Regions from separate parts of the Frankia sp. Mgl5 genome, predicted to be linked through region 2. Evidence: riboswitches for the same ligand, from Rfam matches in the RefSeq annotation. Region 2 holds a riboswitch; the other holds the start of a gene.
What was found. A riboswitch is a leader RNA that binds a small molecule or an ion and turns the genes downstream of it on or off. The one in region 2 is predicted to bind thiamine pyrophosphate.
Positions count from the first base shown of each region.

Region 1: linked by a shared signal. The riboswitch ahead of MXD62_RS16355 (thiazole synthase) and the one ahead of thiC (phosphomethylpyrimidine synthase ThiC) in region 2 are both predicted to bind thiamine pyrophosphate.

Region 1 is NZ_JALKFY010000618.1:35,866-50,610, forward strand. It holds gene MXD62_RS16345 (DUF5667 domain-containing protein) at 1-1,136, opposite strand, end outside; gene pknB (Stk1 family PASTA domain-containing Ser/Thr kinase) at 1,326-3,284, opposite strand; TPP riboswitch at 3,559-3,673, shown strand; gene MXD62_RS16355 (thiazole synthase) at 3,668-4,564, shown strand; gene thiH (2-iminoacetate synthase ThiH) at 4,564-5,730, shown strand; gene MXD62_RS16365 (FAD-dependent oxidoreductase) at 5,852-7,156, shown strand; gene MXD62_RS16370 (Gfo/Idh/MocA family protein) at 7,323-8,906, shown strand; gene MXD62_RS16375 (Rv2175c family DNA-binding protein) at 8,938-9,261, shown strand; gene thiS (sulfur carrier protein ThiS) at 9,322-9,609, shown strand; gene MXD62_RS16385 (thiamine phosphate synthase) at 9,590-10,279, shown strand; gene MXD62_RS16390 (lycopene cyclase domain-containing protein) at 10,326-10,694, shown strand; gene MXD62_RS16395 (lycopene cyclase domain-containing protein) at 10,691-10,993, shown strand; gene MXD62_RS16400 (hypothetical protein) at 11,048-12,094, shown strand; gene MXD62_RS16405 (hypothetical protein) at 12,216-14,745, opposite strand, start outside.
Region 2 is NZ_JALKFY010000633.1:8,914-23,658, forward strand. It holds gene MXD62_RS18470 (type I polyketide synthase) at 1-1,262, shown strand, start outside; gene MXD62_RS18475 (type I polyketide synthase) at 1,255-6,486, shown strand; gene MXD62_RS18480 (acyl carrier protein) at 6,483-6,821, shown strand; gene MXD62_RS18485 (alpha/beta fold hydrolase) at 6,923-7,858, shown strand; gene MXD62_RS18490 (glycosyltransferase) at 7,936-9,126, shown strand; gene MXD62_RS18495 (class I SAM-dependent methyltransferase) at 9,241-11,082, shown strand; gene thiC (phosphomethylpyrimidine synthase ThiC) at 11,139-12,809, opposite strand; TPP riboswitch at 12,954-13,073, opposite strand.

The DNA of each region.
Region 1 (14,745 bases), on a different contig from region 2:
GCCTCGAGGCGCGTCGACTGGTCCGCGGCGAACTCGTTCAGGGTCGCCCGGGCGTCGCGGCTGCCCGCGAGCGCCTCCTCGATCAGGACCGTGCTCCCCGCCCCGGCCTCGTCGCACCAGTCGCGCAGCAGCCTGGTCACCGTGCCGATGTCCCCGTCCGTGGCCGGACGTCCCTCGGGCGCCGCGTGGCTCGGGGAGGAAGCGGCCGGATCGGGGGTCGCGGCGCCCGCCGGCACCGATTCGCCCGTTCGCACCAGGCCGCCCGCGACCGGCTCGCCTGTCTGCTCTGGCGCCGCCTCTGTCGGCGGCACCCCGGCAGATCCGGGGCCCGGGGTCGTTGCTGAAAGTGGCTGGCCCGAGGGCGATCCGGCGGCACCGCCGCCGGCCAGGTCGCCGCCAGCTGGGTCGCCGTCAGCTGGGGCGCCGTCAGTTGGGCCGAGGCCAGCCGTGGTTCCGCCGGTGGCGGGGGAGCCGGTGCGCGTGCCGGCGGGTGGCCGGGCTGCCGGATGGACGACCGCGGCGAGCTCGTCCATCCGGTTCCGGGCGACGGAGAGATGGATCTTGGCGCGATCGACGCGGTTGCCGGCCAGGCTGACCTGAATCTGCTCGACCTGCCGCTTCACTCCGTAGAGCAGCTCACCGGGCAGGGCCTGCTCGGCGCTCACGGCGACGCCCACCGTCGCGACCGAGGCGGCCAGTGCCCCGATCAGGGCCGGCCGGGCGGCGCGCAACGCCTGCCGGACGCCCATCCCGCCTGGCCGGGTGACGAGCGCGGCGGGCCGGGCCGGACGAGCCGGTCTAGCCGGCCGGGCCGGTCGGGTCGGCCGGGCCGGTCGGGTCGGCTGTGCCCGCCGGGTGCTCTCAGTCGCGCCGACGGTTTCCCTGCCGTTGCCCGCACCAACCTCGTGGGTGCCGCGGGCGCCGATCGGCTCGGCGAGGAGCATCGCCCGGATCTCGGCGCGGACCCGGGGGGACATCGCCGGCGCGGGCAGCGCACCGGGCAGCGCCCGCAGGGTCGCGACCGCGCGCGCCAGCTGCAGCTCGGTCTCGTCGAGGGGCTCACGCCGGCCGTCGAGCACCTCGGCGGCGCGGCCGGCCCGCCCGCCGCGCCAGCGCGGTCCGCGCCCTGCCGCCACGTCGCCCCCCGCGCTCCTCGTTCCCCTGCCCCGGCCCGCGGTCCCGGTGAAGATCGACCGTACCCGATCGGGGGTGCCGGTAACCGCGATCCCGGGCGTGTCTCGTCACGGGGACGAGTGGCCTCCTCGCAGCGTGCCGCAATCGGTGTCAGGTGGAACTCACGCTCCGGCCCGCACCCGGCCCAGGGATCAGTTGCCTACGCGGAACTCCGTCTTGAGATGGACGGTGCTGCCCTTCTCGATCTTGCGGCCGGCCTTGGGGCTCTGCCCCGTGACCCGCTCCGCGAACCAGTTCGACCGGTCGGCGTTGAGCCCGAGGCGGTTGAGGATGCGCTCGGCGTCCGACCAGGACTTGCCCACCACGTTCGGGACCGTGACCATGACGCCGCTGCCGTCGCCGTCCCCGGAGTCGGCCTCCTGGGCGACGAAGAGCGTCACCGCCCCGCCGGCGTTCACCCGCTGGCCGGGGTCGGGCGACGAGCGGACCACATGACCGGGATCCACGCTGTCGCTGGCGACATTGCTCTGCTGGACCGTGAGGTTGAGGTTCAGCGAGTCGAGGCGCGCCTTGGCCTCGTCGAAGGTCATCCCGATGATGTCGCTGGGGACGGCGACCGAGGACGGCCCGCTGCTGAGCACGAGCTTCACCGACGTGCTCGGGTCGACGACCGCCCCGGCCGCGGGCTCGGTACGGATGACCTGGCCCTGCGGCACCGTGTCGCTCGCCTCGCTGCTGCGCCCGCCGTCCGCCAGCTTCGCCTCGGTCAGCTTCGGCAGTGCCTGGTCGACGGTCAGGCCGGCGAGGTCCGGCACGGTGGCCTTGGGGACGCCGGAGCTCAGCCGCAGCGTCACGACGGCGCCGTCGCTGACCGCGGCGCCATCCTTCGGGTCCTGCTCGACGACGTGCCCCTGCGGGATCTGGGCGCTGGCGATCTCCGCGCCGTAGGTGAAAGCCAGGCCGGCGTCGCGCAGGTCCTGCTCGGCGTCCGCCTTGGCCAGGCCGATCAGCTTTGGTACCTCGGGCTTCCCGCCGCCGACGAGCGACCGCAGCATGAGCACCCCGAGCACGAGGCACACGACGACCACCGCGGCGATGACGGCGGGGCCGACCGGCAGCCGCGAGCCGGGCCCCGACCGCTGGGCCCGCCGCCGCCCGCCCGAGGACGAGCCGGAGCCCGTGCCCAGCATGCTGGTCGGGGCGACCTGCGGCCCGGCGGGCGGCCGGGGCGGTGCCGGACGCGGCGGCGCCGCCAGCGGGCCGGTGAAGCCGGAGTGGTACTCCTCCCCGGCGTCCGGCGCCGGAAGGTAGGGCAGGATCGCGCGCAACTCGGCCAGCAGCGCGGCGCCGTCGGCCGGCCGGTGGTTCGGGTCGCGGGCGGTGGCCCGCAGCGTCAGCGCGTCCAGCTCGGCGGGGACGTCCGGCACGACCGTGGACGGCGCCGGCACGTCACCGTGCACCGACTGGTAGGCGACCGACATCGGCGTCTCACCGGTGTGCGGCAGGTTGCCGGTGATCATCTCGAACAGCATCACGCCGGCCGCGTAGACGTCGCTGCGCATGCCCGCGGTGCCGTGCGTGACCTGCTCGGGGGCCAGGTAGCCGACCGTCCCCATCACCACTCCGCCGGTGAGGGCCGCCGTGGGATTGGTGACCGGCCGGGCCAGGCCGAAGTCGGCGACCTTCACCCGGCCGTCGTCACCGAGCAGGATGTTCTCCGGCTTGATGTCGCGGTGGATGATGCCGGCCGCGTGCGCCGCGGCGAGCGCCTCGGCCACCGGCTCGAAGATCTCGACGACCTCGGCGACGGTGAGCCGCCCGCGCATCCCCAGGTGCTGGCGCAGCGAGCGCCCGCGGACCAGCTCCATCACCAGGTAGTGCAGGACACCGGCCGGGCTGGTGTCGGACCCCTGGTCGAGAATCGAGACGGCGCACGGCGTGTTCAGCCGCGCGACCGCGTTCGCCTCCCGGTGGAACCTGGCCACGAACTCCGGGTCGTGGCTGAGGTTCGGATGCATGATCTTGAGGGCGACGAACCGGTCGAGCCGGTTGTCATGGGCGACGTACACCGTCGCCATCCCGCCGACGGCGAGCCGCTCCTGGGCGGTGTACCGCCCGTCCAGGAGACGACCTATGACGGGGTCGGCCACGGTGGAATCCACATGCACAGTTTACGATCGGCCGCCCGATCGGCCAGACAGTGGTCTTACTGCGCAATTGGCTATGAGATGTACCCGAACGGGCGGGATGTTCGTCACAAAATCTGGAATTCCAGCCGTGCGTTCGATCCCCGGCCGCTCGGTCGGGGCCGGTCGATCTCGCGTGGGCGCGCCCTGTGACGCCGCGACGGGAGGCCGCTACGGGACGCGTTGTCTGTCCGGGTTCGCCGGAGCCGCTGGTCCGCCGCGCGCGGCGGCTTAGACTGTGGCGTGACCGGGGAGCCCGCGGACGCGGGCTGAGAGGCCGGCCAGCATGCCGCCGGCGACCCGCATAACCCGATCGCGGTCATGCGCGCGTGGGGAGGAACCATCTGATGACACAGCGGGTCACCGAGGTCCGACGCGAGCCGGACAAGTCCGACCATCCGGAGTCCGACCATTCGGAGCGCGGTCATCCCGACCCGTTCCGGATCGCCGGCACCGTCTACGCCAGCCGGCTCCTCGTCGGCACCGGCAAGTTCGCGAGCCATCCGGTCATGCGCGACAGCCTGGTCGCCTCGGGCGCGGACATCGTCACCGTCGCCCTGCGCCGGGTCGACCTGAGCCGCGCGGGGGAGGGCGACGTGCTCGACTTCGTCCCGGCCGGCATGACGCTGCTGCCGAACACCTCCGGCGCGCAGGACGCGGCCGAGGCGCTGCGGCTGGCCCGGCTCGGCCGCGCGGCGACCGGGACGTCCCTGGTGAAGCTGGAGGTCACGCCGGATCCGCGCACCCTCGCGCCGGACCCGATCGAGACGCTGCGCGCCGCCGAGCTGATGGTCGCCGACGGGTTCACCGTGCTTCCGTACTGCTCGGCCGACCCGGTGCTGGCACGCCGGCTCGAGGAGGCCGGCTGCGCCACGGTGATGCCGCTGGGCAGCTGGATCGGTTCCAACCGCGGCCTGCGCACCCGCGACGCGATCGAGGCGATCGTGGAGACCGCCGGGGTCCCGGTGGTGGTGGACGCCGGCATCGGCGCGCCCTCCGACGCCGCCGAGGCGATGGAGATCGGGGCGGACGCGGTGCTCGTCAACACGGCGATCGCGATCGCCGCCGACCCGGTCGCGATGGCCCGGGCCTTCGCGCTCGCGACCACCGCCGGGCGGATGGCCCACCTCGCCGGCAGACCGCGGGCGGGCAGCGCCACCGTGGCCGAGGCGTCCTCTCCGCTCACCGGTTTCCTGGGCGCGGTGCCCGGCGGCCTGCCCGGTCTGCCCGGCGGGGCCGGCTGATGGCCAGCCCGGCAGGGCTGTTCGCCCGCGAGCTCGCCGCGCTCGACATCCCGGCGCTCGCCCGTGTCTCGGTCGAGGCCGACGAGGCGCGGGTCGACGCCGTCCTGCGCCGGGCCGTCGCCGCCGGGCGGCCCGACGCCGGCGGCCGGCTGGACATCGCCGACCTCGCCGTCCTGCTGTCGCCGGCCGCGACCGGGCGGCTGGAGGAGCTGGCGCAGGCGGCACGGGAGACGACGCTGCGCCGGTTCGGCCGGGCGGTGCGGCTGTTCGCCCCGCTGTACGTGTCGAACGCCTGCCTGTCGTCCTGCACCTACTGCGGGTTCGCCAAGGGGCTGGAGGTGGCCCGGCGCACCCTGACGGTCGACGAGGCCGAGGCCGAGGCGCGCCTGCTGGCCGACCGCGGCTTCCGGCACATCCTGCTGGTCTCCGGGGAGCACCGCGTCGAGGTCTCCGCCGGGTACCTGGTGGACGTCGTCGAGCGGCTGCGGCCGTTCGTCCCCTCGATCTCGGTGGAGACCCAGACCTGGTCGGACGACACCTACAGCCGGCTGGTCGCGGCCGGGCTCGACGGCGTCGTCCACTACCAGGAGACCTACGACCGGGAGCGCTACGCGCAGGTGCACGTGGCCGGGTGGAAGCGCGACTACGACCGCCGGCTGTCCTCCTTCGAGCGGGCGGCCCGCGCCGGCGCCCGCCGCCTGGGCCTCGGCGTCCTGCTCGGCCTGGCGCCGGACTGGCGGGCCGACGTCCTCGCGCTCGCCGCGCACGCATCCTTCCTCGCCCGCCGCTTCTGGCGGACGGAGGTCTCGGTGGCGCTGCCGAGGATCAAGCCGAGTGCCAGTGGCTTCCCACCGACCGTCGTCGTCGGTGACGCCGAGTTCGTCCAGGCGCACGCGGCGCTGCGGCTGTTCGAGCCGGACGCGGCGATCTCGCTGTCGACCCGCGAGCCGGCGGCCCTGCGCGACGGCCTGGTCCGCATCGCGGTGACCACGATGAGCGCGGGCTCGTCCACCGAGCCCGGCGGGTACGGCCGGCCCGGGACGGCGCAGGAGCAGTTCTCCATCTCCGACGAGCGCTCCCCGGCGGACGTCGCCGCGATGCTGGTCGGCGCCGGCTACGAGCCCGTGTGGAAGGACGCCTTCCCGCTGGTCGACGCCACCGGCTGACCGACCGGCGATCCTCCGTCGCGGCGAGCCCGCGCCGCCCGCCGTTGTGGGCAGCGCGACTAGCGGGCGACACGGGACAGACCTGCCCAGTAGCCTCTCGGCCCATGGAGCGGGTGGGCTGATGGACCGTGTCGTCGTCGTCGGTGGCGGGCTGGCCGGAGGGCGAGCGGTCGTCGAGCTCCGCGCCCAGGGCTTCGCGGGCACGATCGCGTTGGTGGGCGCGGAGGAGCATCGGCCGTACGACCGGCCGCCGCTGTCGAAGGCGGTGCTGTCGGGGCGGACGGACGACACCACGCTGCCCTTCGACCTCGACGGCGTGGAGCTCCTGCTCGGCCGGCACGCGACCGGGCTGCGCCCGGGTGTGCTGGAGACCGACGGCGGCGCCGTCGAGTTCGACGGGCTGGTGCTCGCGACCGGCGCCGCCCCGGTGCGGCTGCCCGGCCCCGGCGAGCAGCGGGTGCTGCGCACCATCGACGACGCCCTCGCGCTGCGCGAGGCGCTGACCCCGGGTACCCGGCTGGCCATCGTCGGCGCGGGCTGGATCGGCGCCGAGGTCGCCACGCACGCGGCGTCCGCCGGCGCGGCCGTGACCGTCGTCGAGGCCGGCTCCGCGCCGCTGCTCGCGCTGGGCGCCGAGATCGGCGGGTACACGGTCCCCTGGTACGCCAAGGTAGGGATCGACCTGCGGCTCGGTGTCGCGGTCGACGAGATCCGGGCGGACGGGCTCGCGCTGGCCGGGGGCGAGTTCGTGCCCGCCGACGTGGTGGTCGTGGGAGTCGGCGTCCGCCCGGACGTCGCCTGGCTGGAGTCGTCGGCTCTGCCGCTGGACCGCGGCGTCGTCGTCGACGAATGGCTGTCGGCGGTGCCCGGCGCCAGGGCGGCCGACGCCGGCGGGCCGGGCGCGGCCGGCGGGGCCGGCGGCTACCGGCCGGATTCGGTCGTCGCGGTGGGGGACTGCGCCGCGTGGTGGTCCCGGCGTTACGACCGCCGGTTGCGCGTCGAGCACTGGGAATGCGCCCAGGAGTCGCCGCGGGTCGCTGTCGCGACCCTGCTGCGTTCGCTGGCCGGCGGTGACGGGCCGGCGCAGGCCGGCGACCAGGCCGAGATCTACGATCCCGTCCCGTACTTCTGGTCGCAGCAGTTCGGGCGCATGATCCAGTTCGCCGGGATGCCCGGCGCGGACAGCACGCTGGTGCTGCGGGGGGATCCGACCGCCGTCGCGCCGGAGGGCGCGAAGCGGGCGCCGGGCTGGTCGGCGGGCTGGTTCGCCCCGGACGGCGAGCTGGTCGCTCTGGTGACCGTCGCCCGACCACTGGACATGGTCGCCGGCCGGCGGATGCTGCTCGCTGGCGTGGCGCCGGACGTCGAGCGGTTCGCGGACCCCGCGGTCGCGCTGAAGGAGCTCCAGCCCGCGCAGCCGGTGTGAGACGGGCGGCCGCCGGCCGCTCCGGCGGCCGGCGGTCTTTGTCGTGCCCGTAGTTGCCTACTTTCCGTAACGATACTGTTTACTTTTTGTCGTGGAGTGCGTGGCGTGCTCGCGTGTCGTGAACCCACTGTTCCCGTCCGGGTGGGTTCTGACTAAAGTGCCCCCCGTGCCACGCATTCACCTGGTGTCGAACCTTCCCGGCGTGAATGCGCTCGGTGATCATCTACGGGCCGCCGGGCTCGGGCCGACGTCGGCCCGCTCGGCCGACGCGCTGCTCGTCCTCATCGACCGCCCGCTCGACCACGTCGAGCAGGAGCTGCTCGACCGGGCCCGGCAGTCCGTGCCCGTCCTGCTGGCCGGGCCGACCGTCCGGTCGCTGTCGCCGGACAGCCCGCTCATCGACGCCTCCGGGCTCACCCCCGGCCGGGTGACGCCCCCCTACGACCTGCCGCTGATCCCCGGGCCGGACGGCGCCGCCGTGGCCGCCCGCCTCGGGGACTTCCGGCCCCGGGAGTCCTGGGTCGTCCCGGAGAAGGTGGCCGAGGACGTCGAACGGCTGCTCATGGTGCGCCACGAGATGGGGGAGCACCCGATCTGCACCTGGCGGCCGTCCACCGGCCTGGGCATCTTCACCCTCGGGGCCGGCGAGGAACTGCTCGCCGATCCCCGCTACCAGCGGCTCGTCGGCCGCTGGCTGCGCCACGCGCTCGGCGTGACCGACGCCGGGCCGGTCAAGGTCGGGCTCATCGGCGCCCCGGACGTCTTCGGTGTGCACATCGACGCCGTCGACGCCGTCGAGGGCCTGGAGCTGGCCGCCCTCTGCGACGGCGGGATGGCCCGCCCGCCCGGCCAGGACACCGACCGGCCGGGCCGCCGGGTCGACGACCCCGACGACCTGGTCAACGACCCCGAGCTCAACCTGGTGATCGTCGCGACCCCCACCCACACCCATGTCGAGTGGGCCCGCCGCGCGCTCGAGGCCGGCAAGCAGGTGGTCGTGCACGCCCCGATGTGCCTGTCGACCCACGAGGTGGACGAGCTGACCGAGCTCGCCCAGAGCCGCTCGCTGCTGCTCGCCGTCTACCCCGACGGCCGGGACGACCCAGGTCACCGGGCGATGCGCACGGCCGTGCACCGCGGGGACGTCGGCGAGGTGATGTGGATCGACGTCTTCTCCGGTGGCCTGCGGCGGCCCGCCGGCACCTGGCACGACGACGAGCGGATCAGCGGCGGGCTGATCTTCGACCGGGGCGCCGTGCAGCTCGGCCGCGTCCTCGATCTCGTCGACGACCAGGTCGAGTGGGTCAGCGCCTTCGGGCACAAGCGGGTGTGGCACCACGTCACGAACGCCGACCACGCCCGGGTGCTCCTCCACTTCGCCGGCGGCTGCGAGGCCCAGGTGACGATCTCGGACGTGTCCGCCGCCGCGCGGCCCGGCACCCAGGTGCTCGGCAGCAACGGCTCGTTGCTCGCCCGCGACGCCCGCGACGCCCGCGACGCCCGCGACGCCCGCGACGGCCACGGCGGGGCGCCGCGGTCACCGCGGCTGCTCGCCCACGACGGGACGCGCACCGCGCTGCCGACCGGGCCGCACGACGCCACGAGGTTCCATCGCGAGCTCGCGGACTGCCTGGTCGCCGGCTGGCCACTGGCCGAGCACCAGCCGGAGGACGCCCGCCGGCTGGTCGCGGTGCTCGAGGCGGCCCGCAGGTCGGCGGCGGCCGGCGGCGCGCAGATGGCGCCCGGCTGACCAACCCGGCACAAGGTGTTTACTCTTGACCATGGATTGGCTGAACGTGCCCGACGTGGCCGAGGGTCTGGGAGTGCCCGTCACCCGGGTGCGCCAGATGGTGCGCGACCGTACTCTCCTGGCGAGGCGGGTGGACGGCGTGCTCAAGGTGCCCGCGGCGTTCATCCAGGACGGCGCGGTGGTCAAGGGCCTGCCCGGGTTGCTCACGCTGCTCTTCGACGCCGGCTACAACGACGACGAGGCCCTCGACTGGCTGTTCCGGGAGGATCCGAGCCTGCCGGGCACCCCGGTCCAGGCGCTGGCCGAGAACCGCGGCAAAGAGGTCAGGCGGCGCGCGCAGGCGCTGGGGTTCTGAACCGGGCCGGCCCGCCGAACCCGCCCGGCCAGGGGCGCCCGCTCCCGTAGGGTCGGGTGCATGGCCGATCGTCCGAACCGGGCGGAGCTCGATCCGTCCCCGGGACCAGCAGCCGTCAGCACCGCCCCGGCCGATGGCCCGGGCGGCGCGCGGATCGTCGTCAACGGGCAGCCGCGGGAGGTGCCCGCCGGGCTCGCCCTGCCGGACCTGCTCGTCCAACTCGGGCTGCGGCCCGGCTCGGTGGTCGTGGAACTGCGCGGCACCGCGCTCACCCCGTCGGAGATGCCTTCGGTCCACCTGGCCGACGGCGACACCCTGGAGATCGTCCGTGCCGTCGCCGGGGGCTGAGTCGCTGCGCGCGCGTCGGATGGCCCGCCTCCTCGACGCCCGCCTGTACCTGTGCACCGCGCGTCGCGGCGACGAGGGAAGCTTCCTCGAGGACGTGCTCGGCCTGCCGGGCGCGCCCGCCGTCGACCTCGTCCAGCTCCGGGAGAAGGGGCTGGAGTGGCGCGAGGAGCTCGCCGGGCTGGCCCGGATGCGGGAGGCCGCGGACCGGGTCGGTGCCCTGGTCAGCGCCAACGACCGGGCCGACGTCGCCGCCTTCGCGGGCGTCGACATCCTGCATGTGGGGCAGGACGACATCCCGCCTCGGCTGGCGCGGACCATCGTCGGGGCGGACGCGCTCATCGGGCTGTCCACGCACGATCCCGAGCAGTTCCTGGCCGCGCTCGCGGACCCGGACGTCGACTACGTGTGCGTCGGCCCGGTGCACGCCACGCCGACCAAGGAGGGCCGTCCACCGGTCGGGATGGGCCTGCCGCGGCTCGCCGCGCGGCACGCCCCGCCGTTCGAGCCGGGGGCCAAACCCTGGTTCGTCACCGGCGGTGTGGACGCGCGGACCCTGGACGCCATCCTCGAGACCGGCGCGCGCCGGGTCGTGGTGGTGCGGGGCATCACCGAGGCCGCGGATCCGGGAGCCGCCGCCACCGCGCTCGCCGAACGCCTGCGCTCGGCCTGACCGGGGGAGGGCGTCCGCGGTGAGCCGCCTCGGTCACTTCGGCGGTCTGGGCCACTTCAGCTACCTCGCGGTGCTGCTGGGGTGCCTGGTGGCGACGGCGCCGCTGGAGATCCTGCTGCGGACGAGGGTGTATGCGCGCCCCCGCCGCCTCCTGCTGTCGGTGGCGCCGGTGCTGGTCGTCTTCGTCGGGTGGGATCTGTACGCGATCGCGCGCGGCCACTGGGCGTTCGACCCGCGGCGCACCACCGGGGTGCTGCTGCCCGGCGGCCTCCCGCTCGACGAGGTCCTCTTCTTCGTCGTGGTCCCCGTGTGTGCCGTGCTCGCGCTGGAGGCCGTGCGCGCCGTCACCGGCTGGCAGGCGGGCGACGAGCGGGCCGGCGACAGGCCGGTGGACGGGGCCCGCGGGCCGGGATGAGCTACACCGCGCTGGCCGTCGTGGGCGTCGCCGTGAGCGTGCTGCTGGACCTGCGGATCCTGCGTACCCGGCTGCTCACCCGCCGGCTGTTCTGGACGGCCTACGCGATCATCGTCTTCTTCCAGCTCGTCACGAACGGCATCCTGACCGGCTTCGACATCGTCGTGTACGACCCGGACGCGATCGCCGGGCCCCGCCTCGTGTTCGCGCCGGTCGAGGACCTGCTGTTCGGGTTCGCGTTGGTAACCCAGACGCTGGTGTGGTGGGTTTGGTGGGGACTTCGTCACGGAAACGAGTGAATCGGGGTCCTGTATCCACTTTTGGGCCTACGCTCGGACCCAATGGAACAACGGATGGCGGACGAGATCAGTCCCGCTGGCCGGCACCGTTCTCCCTGGGGTCGCTCCAAACGGATCCTCCCCATCCGGTGGGGGCGGGTCGCGGCCGCGGTGGGAGCCGCGGCGGCCCTGGCCACGACCCTGTTCCTGATCCACAACAGCGGGTCGGGGCCGGCGTCCGCGGTGCGGAACCCGGCCGGTGCGCGGACCAGCATCGTCGTGTCGACCTCCGTCGCGTCCCCGCCGATTCCCTCGCCGACGGCGAACGGCCCCGTCCCCGTCGGGGCGTTCGGGGCATCCGGGCCGCCCGAGCCCGTGGAGAGCTCCGGGGTCTCGGCGTCTCCCGAACCGTCCCAGGCGGGCGGCACGTCCGCGCCGGCTCGCCCGGGAGCGGGCACGGGCGTCCCGCGCGGGACCCCGCCGGCCGGGCCGGCGATCGGGCTGAGCCGCACCGACGTCGACTTCGGCGAGGTGGAGTCGACGATCAGGCTCGACGTGCTCGGCGTCGGGACGTCACCGGCGCGCGTGCGCGTTGGCGACACGCCCGGGTGGGTCAGCGTCGTCCCGGGGCGGGACGTCGTCGATCCGGGCGCGCAGGTGCCGCTCGTGGTCACCCTCGACCGGGCGGTGGCTCCGCCGGGCTCAATCGACCTGGACGTCCCGGTCTCGGCCGTCGACGGCTCCGGCGGCGGGAACCTGCGGATCACCGCGCGGGTCTCCGGGGCGCCGGGGCTCAGCGGCGTCTCGGCCGCGCCGACCACGATCCTCCCCAGCGGCTGCGCCGGTGATCAGGGCACCACGCAGGCGACAGTGACCGCCACGGTCGTCGACCCGACGGGCGTCCTAGGCGTCGAGGTGCGCACCCGGGTGCCGGACGGACAGGCCACCACCACCCCGCTCCAACTGGGCACGGCGGTGAACGACCGGTCGACCTGGTCCGGGCCGATCGGGCCGGTGCCGGCGGCGGGGACGATCACCTACACCGTGGTGGCGACCGACCTCGACGGCCGGAGCTCGACGACCGACGGGTCCGTCGAGGTGCGCCCCTGCCCGGCCGGCTGACCGCCGGAGGCCTGCGGCTGACCGCTGGAACGGCGCCGCCCGGCTCGGGGGGTGCCGGGCGGCGCGGGCTCATGGTCTCATCCGCCGTGCGCGGGACCAAGGCTCCGTGCGGACTCGATGCTCACGGTCCCGTATGCGCGTTCGCGGCGGCGGGACCGGACCGGTCCCCGTTCGTGGCGGCGATGGCCTCCCGGCCGGTCCCGGCCGGCGCTGATCTCGTGGCTGGCACTGATGCCGTGGCCGGCGGGCCGGGTGCTGTCCGCCGGAACAGGCGGCTGGCGGTGATCACTCCGGCCGCGCCGCCCGCGGCGACGTCCGGCGGGGTCAGTCCCGGGCGCAGTCGTTCCTGTACCCGCAGGTACTTCATCCCGGCCCGCAGGTCGGCGTCGTTGCGGAGCCGGATGACGAGGGTGAAGGCGCTCAGCGCGGTGGTGTCGAACAGGCCGGTGGTGTAGATCAGCTGCACTCCGAGCCGGTCGGCCACCGCGAGCTGCAGGTCCAGCAGGTAGGCGGCGCTGGCCCGTCCGATCGGGTTGTCGAGGAAGAGCACGCCGGCGTGCCGGGCGCGCAGCCGTCCACGGTCGTTGGCCCGCAGCGCGGCCATGGTGCAGTACAGGATGATCGCCGCGGTGAGCTGCTGGCCGCCGGAGAACACGTCGCCGAGCTGGGAGACCCGCACCCGTTCGGTGCGCAGCACCGCGTCCGGCTTGAGGATCTCGACCCGCACCCCGCCCGGGAGCGCGGCGCGGACGCCGCGCAGCAGCAGCGTCATGCCGTCCCGGCGGGCACCGGCCGTACCGGGCCCGCCGGGGGAGCCCGCGACGGTACCTGTGGACGCCGGCCCTGAGGTGGCCGAACCGCGCGCGGCGGCGTCCACCACCTCGCCGAGCGCGTCGGTGAGCGCCACCGGGTCCGGCTCGGCGAAGGTGATGCGCAGGAACTCCTGGCCCGACCAGTCGCCGAGCCGGTCGGGTAGCCGGGACAGCCGCTGCGCCGAGCGCAGCGTGCCCAGCGAGGCCCGCACCATGCCCTCGAGCCGGGCCACGATCGCGGCCCGGTTGCGGCCGATGTGCGCCAGGTCGTCGTCGAGGCTGCGCAGGCGCGGCGCGAGAGCCGCGGCCCAGTCGGCGGCGTTCGCGGCCACGGCGTCCCGGCCGGCCCGCACCATCTGCCGGCGGGCCGGCGAACGGACGGACTCGAACCGGTCGGTGGCTGCCCAGGCCGCCACGGCGTCGGCGGCGGCCCGCACCCGTCCCGCCGCCTCGCCGTGCGCCGCCACCGCCTGCCGCCAGGACGACCGCAGCTCGCGGGCCATCGCCGTGGCCGCGGCCGTGTCCCCGTCGAACGCCTCCACGCCGCCCGGCCATCCGGCGGAGCCAGCCGGCGCGGCAACGGCGCCGTCGCCGCGTCCGACGCTGGTGCTCGTGGCGTCTCCGGCATCGATGCCCGCGCGGCCTCCGGCGTCGGCGTCCGCACGCTCGCCGACGCCGGTGTCGGAACGCTCGCCGGCACCCGCCCGCTCGCTCGTGCCGGCTACGGCCGACTCGGCGTCCGCGCGCAGCTCGGACAGCGTCTCGGTGACGAGACCGAAGGCGTCCACCTCACGTTCGTGCGCCGCGGCGTGGCGCTCCAGCTCGTCCAGCGCGGCCCGGGCCGCCCGGACGGCGGCCTCCGACTCGTGCAGCGCCTCGACGGCGGCCCGGTGCGCGTCCCGCGACTGCTCCATCGTGGTGGGGCCCTCGTCCCGCGCGAGTGGCCGCGCTCCGGCGTCGGCCACCTCGGCGGCGGTGTGGCGCAGCTCCTGCCGCAGTCCACCGAGCCGCTCCCGCGCCGCGTCGAGCTCGCGGCCGAGGTCGGCCGCGACGCGCCGGGACGCGGCCTGGGCGGTCGCCCGCGCTGCCGCGTCGCCGCCGTTCGGACCGGCCAGCAGCGCCGCCGAGCGGGTGCGGACGGCGGCGGGCAGCCCCTCCACGGCACCGCGTGCCGCCGCCTGCGCCCGCCGCGCGCGATCCAGCTCGCCGCGGAGGTCCGCACCCACCTCGACCTGTGCGTACGCCCGCTCGGCCGACTCGTAGACAGCGCGCAGCAGCGGAACCTGCGGCGGCCCGCCCGCTCCGGGCCCGGCTCCGTGGCCGTCCCCGGCGCCGTCCGCGCCGTGGACGTCGGTGTTGATGTCGCCGCTGTCGACGTCGGCGCTGTCGATGTCTCCGCCGCCGACCACCTCGGCCGACTCCGCCCGCGCCACCCGGGCGTTGCGCGCGGCGTCGTCGGCCCGCCGCAGCGCGTCCTGCGCCGCCGCCCGCGCTGCCGCGGCCCGGGCGCGGTGCTCCTCGGCCTCGGTGGACCGCTCGGCCGCGGTCGCCTCCAGCCGCGTGATCTCGCTGTCGGCTCCCACCGACTCCCCGACGGCGCGGACGAGCAGGTCGAGCGCGGCGGCGCGGGCCGTGCGCTCCTCCTCCACCGCACGCAGGCGTTCGACCTCGGCGACCGCCCGCTCGGCGGCGCGGACGGCCTCCCCGACCAGCTCGCGGGCGGCCGCCAGCGCGTTCTCGGCGACGTCGACCGCGTCCTGGCCGGCGCGGGCGGCGGCACGCAGCCCCGCGACCCGTCCCGGCGGGTTGGACCGGCGCCAGCCGGCGACCGCCGCGGCG
Region 2 (14,745 bases):
TGGGCGGTCTGCCGGCGGCGTTCCCGGCGCTGCGCGCCGCCGCGCTGGCCGGAATCCGGCGGCTCGTCGCGGTCACCGGCCTCGGTGGTGATCTCGGCCGCAACGGCGAGATCGGCGACCCGGGCCCGGGCGCCGGCATGGCCGGGCTGGTCCGGACCCTGGCCCGTGAGCTGCCCGACCTCCTGATCAGGCTGGTGGACATCCATCCCAAGGCGCAGCCGCGGCGGATCGCGGAGAGCCTGCTCGCGGAGATGCTCGACCCGGCCGCGCCGGTCGTCGTCGGCTACCGCGACGGCGTCCGGATCGCGCCCGAGCTGCGGATGTCCGACCTGGTCGCGGTCACCGCCGGGCCGGGGTCCGCGGCCGCCGGATCGCCTCGGGCCGCCGCCGCTCCGCCGGGGCTGGACAGGTCCGGCGTCGTCCTGCTGACCGGTGGTGCGCGCGGGATCACGGCCCGTACCGCGCTGGCGCTTGCGGGTGCCACCGGCTGCGCGGTCGAGCTGGTCGGGCGCACGCCCGTCCCGGACGCGCCCGAGGACGAGGCCACGGCGGGTGCGCCCGACGCCCCGGCGCTGCGCCGGGCCCTGATCGCGACGGGGGTGCGCCGCCCGGCCGAGATCGAGGCGCGCATCGGGCGGATCCTGGCCGAGCGGGAGATCCGTGCCACGCTCGCCGCGCTGCGGGAGGTCGCCGCGTCGGTGCGCTACCACCCGATCGACGTGCGGGACGTCACCGCCGTCGCCGGTGTCGTCGCCGACGTCTACGCCCGCCACGGCCGGCTGGACGGTGTCGTGCACGGCGCCGGCGTCCTGGAGGACCGGCTGCTGCGGGACAAGTCGCCGGAGTCCTTCGACCGGGTGTTCCGCACGAAGGTCGACGGGGCGCGCGCCCTACTGGACGCGCTGCGGCCCGATGTGGGCTTCGTTGTGCTCTTCGGCAGCGTGGCCGGGGTGTTCGGCAATCGCGGGCAGGTCGACTACGCCGCCGCCAACGACGCCCTGGACGCCCTCGCGCACACCGCCTCGGCGCGCTTCGCCGGCCGGGTGGTCAGCGTCGACTGGGGTCCCTGGGGCACCGACACGGCCGCCGGCCGCGGGATGGTGTCCGCCGAGCTGTCCCGGGAGTACGCCCGCCGGGGCATCGGCCTGATCGACCCCGGCGAAGGGGTCGCCGCGTTGCTGCGAGAGCTCGGTGAGCCGGTCGCGGACGCGCCGACCCAGGTCGTCTACATGTGCGCGGGAGTCGGGTCGTTCGATGGGTGACACATCCCGCCACAGCGGCGGCGGCCCCCGCGGCGCGGGCGGGCAGGAGATCGCGATCGTCGGGATGTCCGCGCTGTTCCCCGGCGCGGGCGACCTGGACACCTACTGGCACAACATCGTCGGTGGCGTGGACGCGATCAGCGACGTCCCACCGGGCCGCTGGGACCTCGACGAGTACTACGCCGGGCCGGCCACGGACGGCGACCGGCAGCCCGGCGGCGACCGGCGCGGCGGCGGCCGGCGGCAGGACGGCGCGGGCTTCTACTGCCGGCGCGGCGGGTTCGTCGACGACCTGGCGACGTTCGACCCGGCCCGGTTCGGCATCGTCCCGGTCTCGGTCGACTGGGCGGAGCCCGACCAGCTGCTCGCGCTGCGGCTCGCCGCCGAGGCCATGGACGACGCCGGCGGGGCCGAGACGCTCGGTGACCGCGGCCGCGTCGGCGTCGTGGTGGGCCGTGGCGGCTACGTCGGGCCGGGTGTCGCCCGGCTCGAGCAGCGGGTCCGCACCTCGCACCAACTGGCGACCACGCTGCGCGAGGTGCTGCCGGACGTCCCGGACGCGGCCGTCGACCAGGTGGTCGACGCGTTCCTGGCCAAGCTGGGTCCGCAGCGGCCGGAGGCGTCCATCGGCCTGGTGCCGAACCTGGCGGCCTCGCGGATCGCGAACCGTCTCGACCTGCACGGCCCGGCGTACACGATCGACGCGGCCTGCGCGTCGTCCCTGGTCGCGGTGGACATCGCGATGCGGGAGCTGGCCGGCGGCCGGGCCGGCGCGATGATCGTCGGCGGCGTGCACATCGTGCACGAGGTCTCGTTCTGGAGCCTGTTCACGCTGCTGCGGGCGCTCTCGCCCACCCAGCGGATCCGGCCGTTCGACCGCCGTGCCGACGGCCTGCTCATGGGCGAGGGCGTCGGGATGATCGTCCTGAAGCGGCTGGCCGACGCCCGCCGCGACGGCGACCGGGTCTACGCCGTGCTGCGCGGCGCCGGGACGTCCAGCGACGGGCGTACCGCGAGCCTGATGGCACCCGCGTCCTCCGGGCAGATCCTGGCGATCGAGCGGGCCTGGGCGGACGCCGGCCTCGACCCGGCGGCGCCCGGCGCGGTCGGGCTGATCGAGGCGCACGGAACCGCGACTCCGGCCGGCGACGGGACCGAGCTCTCGACGCTGGCGAAGGTCTTCGGCGGCGAGGTCGGGGCGAGCCCCGTCGGCCTCGGGTCGGTGAAGTCGATGATCGGGCACGCGATGCCCGCCGCCGGCATGGCCGGGCTGATCAAGGCCGCGCTGGCGCTGCACCACCGCACCCTGCCGCCGACGCTGCACTGCGACGAGCCGCACCCGCTGTTCGACGGGAGCCGTTTCGCTCCGGTCCGGACGGCGGCCGAGTGGGAGCCGTCCGGTTCCGCGCCGCGGCGGGTGGGGGTGAACGCCTTCGGGTTCGGCGGCGTGAACGCGCACGTCGTCCTGGAGGAGTGCCTCGACGACCACGCCGGCGCCGTCAACCCGGTGAGCTTCGTCGGTTCCGTCGGTTCCACCGCCACCGCCACCGCCGTCGACGCCGCCGGGACGGGTGCCGTCCTCGGGCCCGACCCGGCGGCCGAGCGGGTCCTGCTGTTCGCGGGCTCGTCGGCGGCCGAGATCGTCGCCCAGCTCGACGTCCCGGACGCCGACCTGCTGGGGCGCGACGACGCCGCGTCCCCGCCGGCGGGTGGGCCGTTCCGGCTGGCGCTGGTGGCGCCCACCCCGCGCCGGCTCGCGCTGGCCCGCACGGTGGCGGCCCGCGGCACCGCCTGGCGCGGGCGGAACGATCTCTGGTTCGTCCCCGAGCCCCTGCTCGGCGACCGCCCGGCGTCCGACGCCGCGGGCGGACCGCGGCTGGCGTTCCTGTTCTGCGGTCTGGAAGACAAGTTCGCCCCGCGGATCGACGACGTGTGCGACCACTTCGGCCTGCCGCGTCCGGAGGTGGGCGACACCGCCGAGCTCGGCAGCCACGGCGTCGCCAGCGTCCAGGTGGGACGGGTCCTCGACACGGCGCTGCGTCGCCTCGGGGTGGTCCCCGACCTGGTCGCCGGGCACAGCGTGGGCGAGTGGAACGCGATGCTCTCGGCCGGGCTGATGAGCGACGACTACGCCGACGAGTTCATCGAGGTCTTCGACCCGGCCTCGCTCGAGGTGCCCGGTGTCGTGTTCGGTGCGCTGGGCTGCGGCGCGGAGGTCGCCGCCGAGGTGATCGCCGGACTGCCCGAGATCGTGGTCTCGCACGACAACTGCCCGCACCAGTCGATCATCTGCGGGCGGGTGGACAGCGTCGAGACCGCGCTCGCCCGCCTGCGCGCCCGCGGGGTGCTGGGGCAGACGCTGCCGTTCCGCTCGGGCTTCCACTCCCCGTTCCTGCGGCCGCACTTCAAGCGCCTGCAGGACGGCCTTTACAACACCCCCTTGCGCGCGGCGCGGGTGCCTGTGTGGTCTGCCACCACGGTGGCTCCGTATCCATCCGGACACGACGACATCCGGGAGCTGGCCGTCCGGCACCTGCTCGAGCCGGTGCGTTTCCGGGAGCTGACGCGGCGCCTGCACTCCGCGGGCGTCCGGGTGTTCGTGCAGGTCGGGATGGGCAGCGTCGCCGGATTCGTCGACGACACCCTCAACGGGCCGGGGGACGAGCACGCGTCGCTGGTCACGAACACCGTCAAGCGGTCCGGCCTCGACCAGCTCCGGCGGGTCGCGGCCGCGCTGTGGGCCGAGGGCGCCGCGCCGCGCCTGGACGTCCTGCCCTGCCACACCAGACCAGAGCCCGCCACCGTCCCGGCCAGGGAGCCGCGGGCGCCCCGGGTGCCTCAGACGGCCGCGCCGGCTCGGCCCGGGCGCGCGGTGCGGCTGCGCCTGGGCACGCCGCTCGTCCGGCTCGGGGCGGACGCGCCGGACCTCGCGGCGTCGCTCCCGTCCCGGATCAGCGGCGAGGCCGCGGGACGTCCCGTCGGCGAGACGCCGGCCCAGGTGGCCGACGGGCTCGGCGGGCCCGCGCGGCATGCCGTCCTCGCCGAGCTGGGCGCGGCGGTCACGGACGCGAGAGCGGTGATGTCCACCGTCACCGACCGCTGGGCCGCGACGCGGGCGTCCGGTCCCCCCTCGACGGCGCCGGCGGCGGCCTCCGCGCCCGTTGCGCCGCCCGCGCCGGCGGCGAGTGGGCCGGCGGCGAGTGGGCCGGGTGGTGGGCGGACCGTGCGGCGGGAGCTCTCGCTGGCGACGATGCCCGAGGTCGCCGACCACTGCTTCTACCGGCAGCCCCCGGGGTGGTCCGACCCGTCCGACCTGTTCCCGGTCGTGCCGCTCACCGGCGTGCTTGAAATGATCATGGCTGAGGCGAGCGCGCTGATGCCCGGCCGCGCGGTGGTGGCCGTCCGGGACGTGCGGGCCACCCGCTGGCTGGCGATCGAGCCGCCGGTGCAGGTCACGATCACCTGCGCGCCGCTGGGCCCGGACGAGGTCCGGGTGGACGTCGTCGGCTACACGCGGGCGACGGTCGTCTTCGCCGACGCCTACCCGGCGCCGCCGCCGGTGACCGACACGGCCACCGGGTTCGTCCCGGCGCCGGGTGTGGCGGGGGAGGTCGTGATCCCCGGCGAGTCGCCGTCCCCGCACACCGGCCGCGCGATCTACGACGACCGGCTGCTCTTCCACGGGCCCGGCTACCAGGGCGTCGAGTCCGTCGACGGGATGGCCCCGACAGGGCTGCGCGGCTGGCTGCGGGTGACGCCCGCCAGCGGCGCGCTGCTCGACAACGCCGGCCAGTTCTTCGGCTACTGGGGCATGCAGTACCTGCCGTCGGACTGGCTGCTCTTCCCGGCCTCGGTCACCTCGATGCGGTTCTTCGGCCCACCGCCGCCGGTCGGCGCGCGGATGTCCTACCTGGGCCGGATCCGGGACGTGACCGACCGCACCGCCACCGCGGACATGGAGATCCGGGACGCCGGCGGACGGCTGTGGGGGCACATCCAGGGCTGGACCGACCGACGGTTCACCGAGGACGACGTCCTGTGGTCGATGGCACTGGCGCCGGAGGCGAACACGCAGAGCCACCTGACGCCGGACGGCTGGGTGGTGGTCACCGAGCACTGGCGTGACCCGGCGTCCCGGGAGCTGTCGCTGCGCCACTACCTCGACGCGGACGAGCGGACGCGGCTGGCCCGCCACAATCCGCTGGCTGCCCGGTCCTGGTTGCTGGGGCGGATCGCGGCCAAGGACGCCGTGCGGCGCCGCTGGTGGGAGCGCGGGGCCGGCGCGGTGTGGCCGATCGAGGTCGGCGTGACGGATCTGGTGTCCGGGCGGCTGGTCGTCGGCACGGTGCCCACCCGACCGGGCCTGCCCGAGCTCACCCGCCCCGAGGTGAGCATCGCCCATCGCCCGGAGATCGCCGTCGCCCTCGCGGTGGACGACCCGCGGGACGTCGGCGGCGTGGGGATCGCTCTGGAGCGCATCGAACGGCGCGGGCCCGACGCGGAGGCGGCCGTGCTCGCCGAATCCGAGCTGAGCCTGCTCGACGAACTGGCCGGCGCGGATCCGGATGTCCGCGCGGTCTGGCTCGCGCGGTTCGCCGCGGCGAAGCAGGCCGTCGCGAAGGCGTACGGGACCGGGCCGGCCGGCGATCAGCGGCGGTTCGTCGTCGGCCGGCCGCGACCGGGTGGATCCGCCGTCCTGGCGGCGGTGCCGCGCGGGCCGGGCGGGGTGGTCGCTCACCCGGTCGGCGCGCCGACCGAGGCGACCGGCCTGCCGGCCCCGACGCTGGTTCCAGTCACCGTCTCCGCCCCGGACGGCGGGCCGGGGGCGGCACCGGCCGCGGCCGGGCACACCACCCCGGCGGAAGTGGGAGCGGGGGCTAGCGAGACGTGGTGGGTGGCACTGCGCACCATGGACACCACCGGCCGGCCCCGTCCCGACACCGAACCGAATGATCACACTGCCGCATCCGGCACCGCCACACCCGGCGGTCACACCGCCGGAACCGGCGATCGCGTCGCCGCACCCGGCGGCGCACCCGCCGGCGGCTACATCGTGGCCTGGACCTCGCCACGGATCGAGCGATCCGCGAGGCCTCCGGGCGGCGCGGCCGGGAGCCCGCCCACGCGGCGGCCCGGCGGTCAACCCACCAGCCCGGCCGGTGACCGGCCGGGCGCACGGACCGGTACGCAGCCCGATCAGCAGAAGGAGCAGACCCAGCGATGACCACCGACCAGTCGACCATGACCGCGGACCCGGCGACCCGAGCCGACCAGGTGCTCGCGGACGTGACGGAGATCCTGCGCGACGTGATCGGCGAGGAGTACATCGTCGACATGTCGATCGACATGGACACCTCCTTCAACGCGGACCTCGAGCTCGAGAGCATCGAGTTCGTGACCTTCGCCGACCGGCTCCGGGAGACCTACGGGGACCACGTCGACTTCGTCGGCTTCCTCTCGGAGATGGACGTCGACCAGGTGATCAACATGAAGGTCGGGGAGGTCGTCCAGTTCATCGTCGACAGCCTCGAGACCGACACGCCGGCCGCCGCCCGTTAGCGGCGGTCACGGTCGGCGGGGGGCTACGGGGACCTCGTATGCGCGCGGCGCGGGGCGCGCCGCGCGCACAACCTTCGTGAACGAAGCTAGGGAGAGAGCGCGTGGCTGAGATCGTCGCGAACGGCGTCCGTCTGCATGTGCAGAGGCTGGGGCCCAAGGGTGGGGCCGGTCCCGAGTCGCCGGTCGTGGTGATGGTGCACGGAATGGTGATGGACAACATCTCCAGCTTCTACTTCGCGCTGGGCAACTGCCTGGCCGGAGCGGGATGCGACGTCATCTGCTACGACCTGCGCGGCCATGGCCGCAGTGAGCGGACCCCGACCGGCTACACGATGGTCGACTCGATGGCCGACCTCGAGGGCCTGCTCGACGCGCTCGACGTGCGCCGGCCCGTGCACGTCGTGGGCAACAGCTACGGCGCGACGCTGACCCTCGCGCTCGGCCTGGCCCACCCGGAGCGGGTGGCGAGCCTGACCCTCATCGAGCCGCCGTTCCTCATCGAGGGCCTCGGCGAGGAGATGGCGCGCTCACTGACCCAGGTGCTCGCGGCCGTCACCGACGAGGAGGTGGAGGAGTGGCTGGCGAACTCCGCCGGCCGCGCGGTCTCCCGGATCACGCGCGCCTCGCAGGCGCTGCTGAAGGAGACCACGATCGCCGAGGACATGCTGGCGACCCCGCCGTTCTCGCCGGAGGCGCTGGCCAGCCTGCCGATGCCGGTGCTCGCCGTCTACGGGGCGAACTCGGACATCATCGACCAGGCCGAGGGGCTCGCCGAGCTCGTCCCGGACTGCACCCTGGTCGTCCTGGAGCAGCACACCCACATGGTGCTGCGCGAGGCGGCCGACTACCTGCGCGACCTGCTGCGGTGGTGGCTGTTCCGGCGGTCCGAGCCGATGCCCTCGCACCAGGTGCGCGGCGCCGGGTTCGACACTCCCGACTGGGTGCGGCAGATGATCCCGCCGCCGAACCTCAACAGTGGGGACGAGCCCACGACGTCGCTGTCCGCGGCGCGGGCCGGTTCGCCGGTCGAGGCCTGATCGTCACCGGTGCGGCTCGCGAAGGGTGCGGCTGACTCACCGCCGGAAGGGAGACGAATGGAATTTCGGGGGCTTTGATGGGCCGTGTTCTCTTCGCCGTGCCGCCGCTGACCGGGCACGTGAACCCGGCGGTGGGCATCGCCGGCGAGCTGGCGGCCCGTGGGCAGGAGGTGGCCCTGGTCGGCCACGCGAGCGTCGTCGGGCCGCTCGTCCCGCCGTCCGTCCCGCTCATCGCGCTGCCAGGGGAGATCTCGGCCGACCAGCGGGCCGAGCTGGAGGCACGGTCCCGGCCGCTGCGCGGGCCCGCGTCACTGAAGTTCCTGTGGGACGAGTTCCTGCTGCCGCTGGGTGCCTCGATGGCGCGGGACGTCGGTGCCGTCGTCGAACGGTGGCGTCCGGATGTGATCGTCGCCGACCAGCAGGCGGTCGGGGCTGCCATGGTCGCCCGCCGGCGCGGCATCCGGTGGGCCACGCTCGCCACCACGTCGGCGGAGCTCGACGACCCGTACGCCGTGCTCGCCGGGGTCGGGAACTGGGTGTCGGAGCGGCTGCGGGACTTCCAGGTCGCGAACGGCGTCCCGGCGGAGGAGGCGGCGCGCGGTGACCTGCGCTTCTCTGAGGACCTCACTGTGGTCTGCTCGGTGCCCTCGTTGCTGCGTACCGCCAGTCATCCGTCCCATCACGTGTTCGTCGGCTGCGCCGCCGGGCTGCGCCGGTCGGCCCCGGAGTTCCCCTGGGAGTGGCTCGACCGGGACCGCCGCACCGTGCTCGTCTCGCTCGGGACGGTCACCCGGGAGGCCGGCGGGCGGTTCCTGCGCGCGGCCGCGGAGGCGCTGGCGGGGATGTCCGACCAGGTGCAGGCCGTGATCGTCGCGCCCCCCGGCCCGCTGGACGACCTCGCCGGCCAGGTTCCCGACGACCTGCTGGTCCGCCCGTTCGTGCCGCAGGTGGACCTGATGGCCGAACTGGACGCGATAGTGTGCCACGCGGGTAACAACACGGTGTGCGAGGCCTTGTCACGGGGAGTGCCGCTGGTGGTCGCGCCGGTTCGTGACGACCAGCCGATCATCGGCGAGCAGGTGGTGCGGGCCGGTGCCGGTGTGCGGGTGCGCTTCGGGCGCTCGACCCCGGCGACGCTGGCCACCGCGATCGGCACCGTGCTCGACGAGCCGTCCCACCGGGTCGCGGCGCGGCGGCTGCGGGACGAGTTCAGCGCGGCGGGTGGTGTCGTGGCCGCCGCCGACCACATTGAGAAGCTGCTGCCGTAGGCCCGGCCCCGGCGGCCCGCCCGTCCGCGGGCCTGCCGCCGGGGCGGGGCCTGCCGCCGGGGCAGGGCCCACGGCCGGGGCGCGGGGCGTTCGACCGGCTGGGGCGTGAGAGTCGTGCTGCTGCTGCTACCCATCCTGGTGAGCGTCGGGCTCATCCTGAACGGGATCCGCCTGCGCGGCCGGCTGCGCCGGCTGGACACCGTCGCCGCGTCGGGCCGGCCGGTAGACCCCGCCCACGTCTTCCTCGTGGCCGAGGGGGTGCGGCTCTCCGACGCGGCCCGGCGCGCGGCGAGCAACCACGCCCGCCGCGAGCGGCTGCTGGTGCTCGACCTCGTCCCCGCCGACCTCACCGTGGAACGCGCGCTCGACGTGGCCCGGATGGTCGACACCCGGACCTACCGGGCCGACCGCTCGGCGCCCGGCCGGGGCGCGTTCCAGGCCCTGCTGGTGCACGCCGACCTGCTGGAACGGGTCGGAATCACCCAACGGGAGGGGTTCAGCCCGGTCGAGCTGGTCGACATCACGACCCGCCTGAAACGGCACGCCCCGACCGCCACCGACCTGGCCGTCGTTCCCGGGTTGCAGGCCGCGCGTGACGACGCCGCGATGCGGGTGCGCGTCCAGCAGCGGGCCTACGCGTGCACCCCGGCGAGCCTGTACATGCCGTACGCGCCGCACATCGGAACCTTCATCGGCGCCCAGATCAGCCAGCCGGTCGCGCTCGTCGCGACGGCGCTGTTCTGGTTCCAGCCGTTCTTCGTCTGCGCGGGACGGGTCCCGCTCGCCCCCCGCGACCTGATCCGCAGCCCGATCGTCCGCATCCTCGGTCTTGTGATCTTCGTTGTGCACTCCGCGCGGGCCGGGCGCCGGGCGAAGGCCGCCGGGCTGCCCGCGGACCCGGCGAAGGCGGAGGCGCGCCGCCGCCGGCAGGAGACAGCCGCCTGGTACGCCGCCCGCGCCCGCCACGTCACGCGGCTGCGCGAGGCCACCAGCGCCGAGTGCCCCTGGTGCGGGTCGGTCGAGCTCAGCGTCCGGGTGCGCTCGCGGGACCTGGAGATGGGCAAGCCGGGGCGCTTCCGCCTCGACGGTTGCGAGGCCTGCGGCCACGTCTTCCTCAACCCGATGATCACCCCGGACGGGCAGGACTACTACGAGCGCGACTGGCGGGACGGCTTCGCCGCCGAGACCGCGGAACACGCCCGGGCCCGCGAGGCCGCGGCCGACCAGGCCCGGGCCGAGCTGCTGCGTCCCTACACCACCCCGCGGGCCTGGCTGGACGTCGGCACCGGCCACGGCCACTTCTGCAACGTCGCCCGGGCCCACTGGCCGGCCACCGTGTTCGGTGGTCTCGACCTCTCCGACACGGTGGACGACGCCCACCGGCGGGGCTGGGTGGACGCCGCCCACCGGGGCGAGCTGAGCCAGATCGCGGACGACCTCGCCGGCCGCTACGACGTGATCAGCATGTTCGGCTATCTCGAGCGGACCCGCTACCCGTCGGAGGAGCTGGACGGCGCAGTCAAGGCGCTCGCCCCCGGCGGATACCTGATGATCGAGCTGCCGAACGCGGACTGCCCGGCGGCGCGGCGGCTGCGGGCGTACTGGGCCGGCTGGGACGTGCCGCGCCGGCTGCACTTCATTCCGGCGGACAACCTGCTCGCCGCGCTGGAGGACCGCGGGCTGCGCCCCATCGCCGTCCAGTTCGGGCCGGCGCTGCGCCCCGGTGACCTCACCCGGGCGCTGGGCCTGCTCATCCAGCGGGTGGCGCCGCGGCGCCGGCCGTGGCTGGACCCGGCCCGGAGCGGGCCGGGCCCGCGGCTGCTGCGCGTGCCGTTGCTGCTGGCCTCGATCGGCCCGTTCCTGCTGGCCGCCCTACTGGACCGGGCCAGCAGGTCCTGGCAGGCCAGGGGGGAGCGTTCCAACACCTACCGCGTGCTGGCCCGCAAGGAGAGCTGAAGCCGGCCGCGGGACTCTCCCGGCCATGGCGGTCGGGGAGGCCCGCGGCCGCCGGGTCAGGGGGTCTGCCGGTCGGCGAGCGGCAGGTAGATCCGGGCACCCTGCTCGGCGAACTCCCGGGACTTCTCCGCCAATCCGGCCTGGACGGCCTCGTCGGTGTCGAGACCGTGCTCGGCCGCGTACTTGCGGACGTCCTGGGTGATCCGCATCGAGCAGAAGTGCGGGCCGCACATCGAGCAGAAGTGCGCGGTCTTCGCGGGCGCCGCGGGCAGTGTCTCGTCGTGGTACTCCCGCGCGGTCTCCGGGTCGAGCGAGAGGTTGAACTGGTCGTCCCAGCGGAAGTCGAACCGCGCGTCCGAGAGCGCGTCGTCCCAGGCCTGGGCGCCCGGGTGCCCCTTCGCCAGGTCGGCCGCGTGCGCCGCGATCTTGTAGGCGATGACCCCGGCCTTGACGTCCTCGCGGTCCGGCAGGCCCAGGTGCTCCTTGGGCGTGACGTAGCAGAGCATCGCCGTCCCGTACCAGCCGATCATCGCGGCGCCGATGGCCGAGGTGATGTGGTCGTAGCCGGGCGCGATGTCGGTGGTGAGCGGGCCGAGGGTGTAGAACGGCGCGTCGTGGCACAGCTCGCGCTGCAGGTCCACGTTCTCCTTGATCTTGTGCATGGGCACGTGGCCCGGCCCCTCGATCATCACCTGGACGTCGTGCTCCCAGGCCACCGAGGTCAGCTCGCCCAGTGTCGCGAGCTCGGCGAGCTGCGCGGCGTCGTTCGCGTCGGCGATGGAGCCGGGGCGCAGGCCGTCGCCGAGGGAGAAGGTGACGTCGTAGGCCCGCAGGATCTCGCAGAGCTCGGCGAAGTTCGTGTAGAGGAAGTTCTCCTCATGATGGGCGAGGCACCATGCCGCCAGGATCGAGCCGCCGCGCGAGACGATGCCGGTCTTGCGCCGCGCGGTCATCGGTACGTAGCGCAGCAGCACCCCGGCGTGGACGGTCATGTAGTCCACACCCTGCTCGGCCTGCTCGATCACCGTGTCCCGGTAGACCTCCCAGGTCAGCTCCTCGGCCTTGCCACCGACCTTCTCCAGCGCCTGGTAGATCGGCACCGTCCCGATCGGGACGGGGGAGTTCCGGATGATCCACTCGCGGGTGGTGTGGATGTTCCGCCCGGTCGAGAGGTCCATGACGGTGTCGGCGCCCCAGCGGGTCGACCACACCATCTTCTCGACCTCCTCCTCGATGGAGGAGGCGACGGCGGAGTTGCCGATGTTCGCGTTGATCTTCACCAGCAGGTTGCGGCCGATGGCCATCGGCTCGCTCTCGGGGTGGTTCACGTTCGCCGGCAGCACCGCCCGGCCCGCGGCGATCTCGTCGCGCACCAGCTCGGGGGCGAGGCCCTCACGCAGCGCGACGAACTCCATCTCGGCGGTGATCTCGCCCCGCCGGGCGTAGGCGAGCTGGGTCACCGCGCGGCCGGCGGTAGCCCGCCGCGGAGCCTGCCCCGAGCCGAGGAAGGTGTCACCGGCCTGCCCGTCAGGCCCGCGCCGCCCGTCGTCGGCGGGCTGGACGGCACGCCCCTCGATCTCCTCGGTGTCGCCGCGGGCGGCGATCCAGCCGGCCCGCAGCGCGGGCAGGCCGCGCCGCACGTCGACGCCGGCGCCCGGGTCGGTGTACGGCCCGGAGGTGTCGTAGAGGACCAGGCTGTCGCCCGTGCTCAGCGCGACCTCGCGCATCGGTACCCGCAGGTCGGGCCGGGACCCGACCAGGTAGGTCTTCCTGCTCCCGGGGAACGGCCGGGCCAGGATGCCCTCCGCGCCGTCGCCCGTGCCGGAGGCCGCGGCCGCCGGGTTGTCGGAATCCGTCGGGCGGATCTGACGCACCACCTTGATCACTCCCTACGCCGGAATTACCCGGACAGGTTCAGGCGGTCGGCGGCACCGGCAGTTGCCCGGCCGCCCTCTCAGCCTCCCAGGGTGGAAGCTCCCGCATCTGGGACGACGCTACGGCAGGTGACTGGCCTCCGCCACCCCCTTGGTCAGCTTCGCCATGTTCGTCACGTACCGTTTCGTGCCATTCCGTCACCGGTTCGTCCGGCCCGGGCGGCACGGCCGGCCGGTCGGCGGCCTCTGCCGGAATCTGCTCCCGCAGGGCCGCGGCGACCAGCGCGGCCGTCTCCGCCGGCGCCTGCCAGAGTTGCTCCACCCTGACGGTGAGGATCCGCCGGCCGGCGGGCCGTGGCCGCCGTGGACCGGGCTGCCCGACCCGCACGAGCAGCCGCCACGGCCCGTACCAGACGTCCAGCCGGCCGGTCGGAGCGTCGGGGGAGGGGGTGGCCAGCGCCCGACCGGGGGGCAGCCCGAACGCCGCCTCGAGCTGGGCGTACCGGAGGCTCAGCATCCGGGGAGTCCGGCGGTTCAGCTCGTCGAGGGTGTCGGCGATCAGGGTGCGGCGGCTGATCGGGCCGCGGCGCGCCAACGCCCGGCGCATCGCCTCGATGGTGACGAAGCCCTGCAGGAGGGCGTCGCTGATCACGGCACGGGCGCCGTCGCGCCCGCTGCACCACTCGGCCATGTCGACCACCGAGCGGGCCGGCGCCGTCCGCGGTGGCAGCCGGGCACGGTGGACGTCCGCCGGAGCCAGGCGTGCGGTGCGGCGGAAGACGACGCCCGCCACGGGCGTGCCGCGGCGCCCGGGCGGGACCAGCACCGTCACGACCTCGTCGCCGTGGCCGACGAGGCCGTCGAGGGCGGCGGCCGTGGACCCGCCGAGCACCGCGTTCGGCCCGCCGGCGAGCAGCGCCGCCCAGGCCTGCTGCACCAGCGGCGGCGTGGCGGTGGCGGTGACGAGGACACCACGCGCGGGCTGCCGCCAGGTGCCGTCGGCGACCCGCGCGCGGATGTCGGCGCGGGTGAGGCCGGCGGCCATCGCGTCGTGCTCGCTGATGACACCGGACTGCAGATCGGCGATCTCCCGCCAGGAGAATCGGCCTGGGCTAGGGGCCATGGATAGACCATGCTTGTTGTTTATCCGTTGTGTCCATGAGGGATGGCGGGGTTGTGGATAACGTTCATGTCGACCGGCGCCTGTGTGGTTCGCGGGCCGGCGCCGACGCTGCTCGCCGGTGGGCACCGGCGCGCTCGGTGGCCGGGCCTGCGTCGGTCGAGGGCCGCGCGGCGGGCGGAGTGGTTCGCGGCCTCCACACGGCGAGCCCGTATCGTGTGCGACCGGCACGTCCGCGATGTTGCGGGTGTGTTGCCGCACAGCACTGCCCTTACGCATGTGATGGTGGTAAGCGACGCGGGAGGCGCGGAGGTGGCTGGAGAGGCGCGGCTTCGGCCTGGAAGTCGGAGGAATGGCGACACACCGTAGGTCCGGGCGGTCCGAGGGCCGCCGACTCAGGGGTGCGCGCGGCGACCGCGCCACCGCGCAGACCGTCGCGATCGGGATGGCCGCGGTCGGCGCGACACTGGTGGTCGGCGCCGCCGGAGCACTGCACGTGACCGGCCCGGCGGAGGATCCGGACATGTCGACGACGGCGCAGGCAGGCGACGGGGCCGTTCCCACCACTTCGGCGCGGCCCGACGTGGCCACGCCGCACCGCATCACCGACTCCACCGGCAACCCCGATCCCGCGGCGGCCCCCCGCCCCCCGGCCCTGCGGGCCCGGCG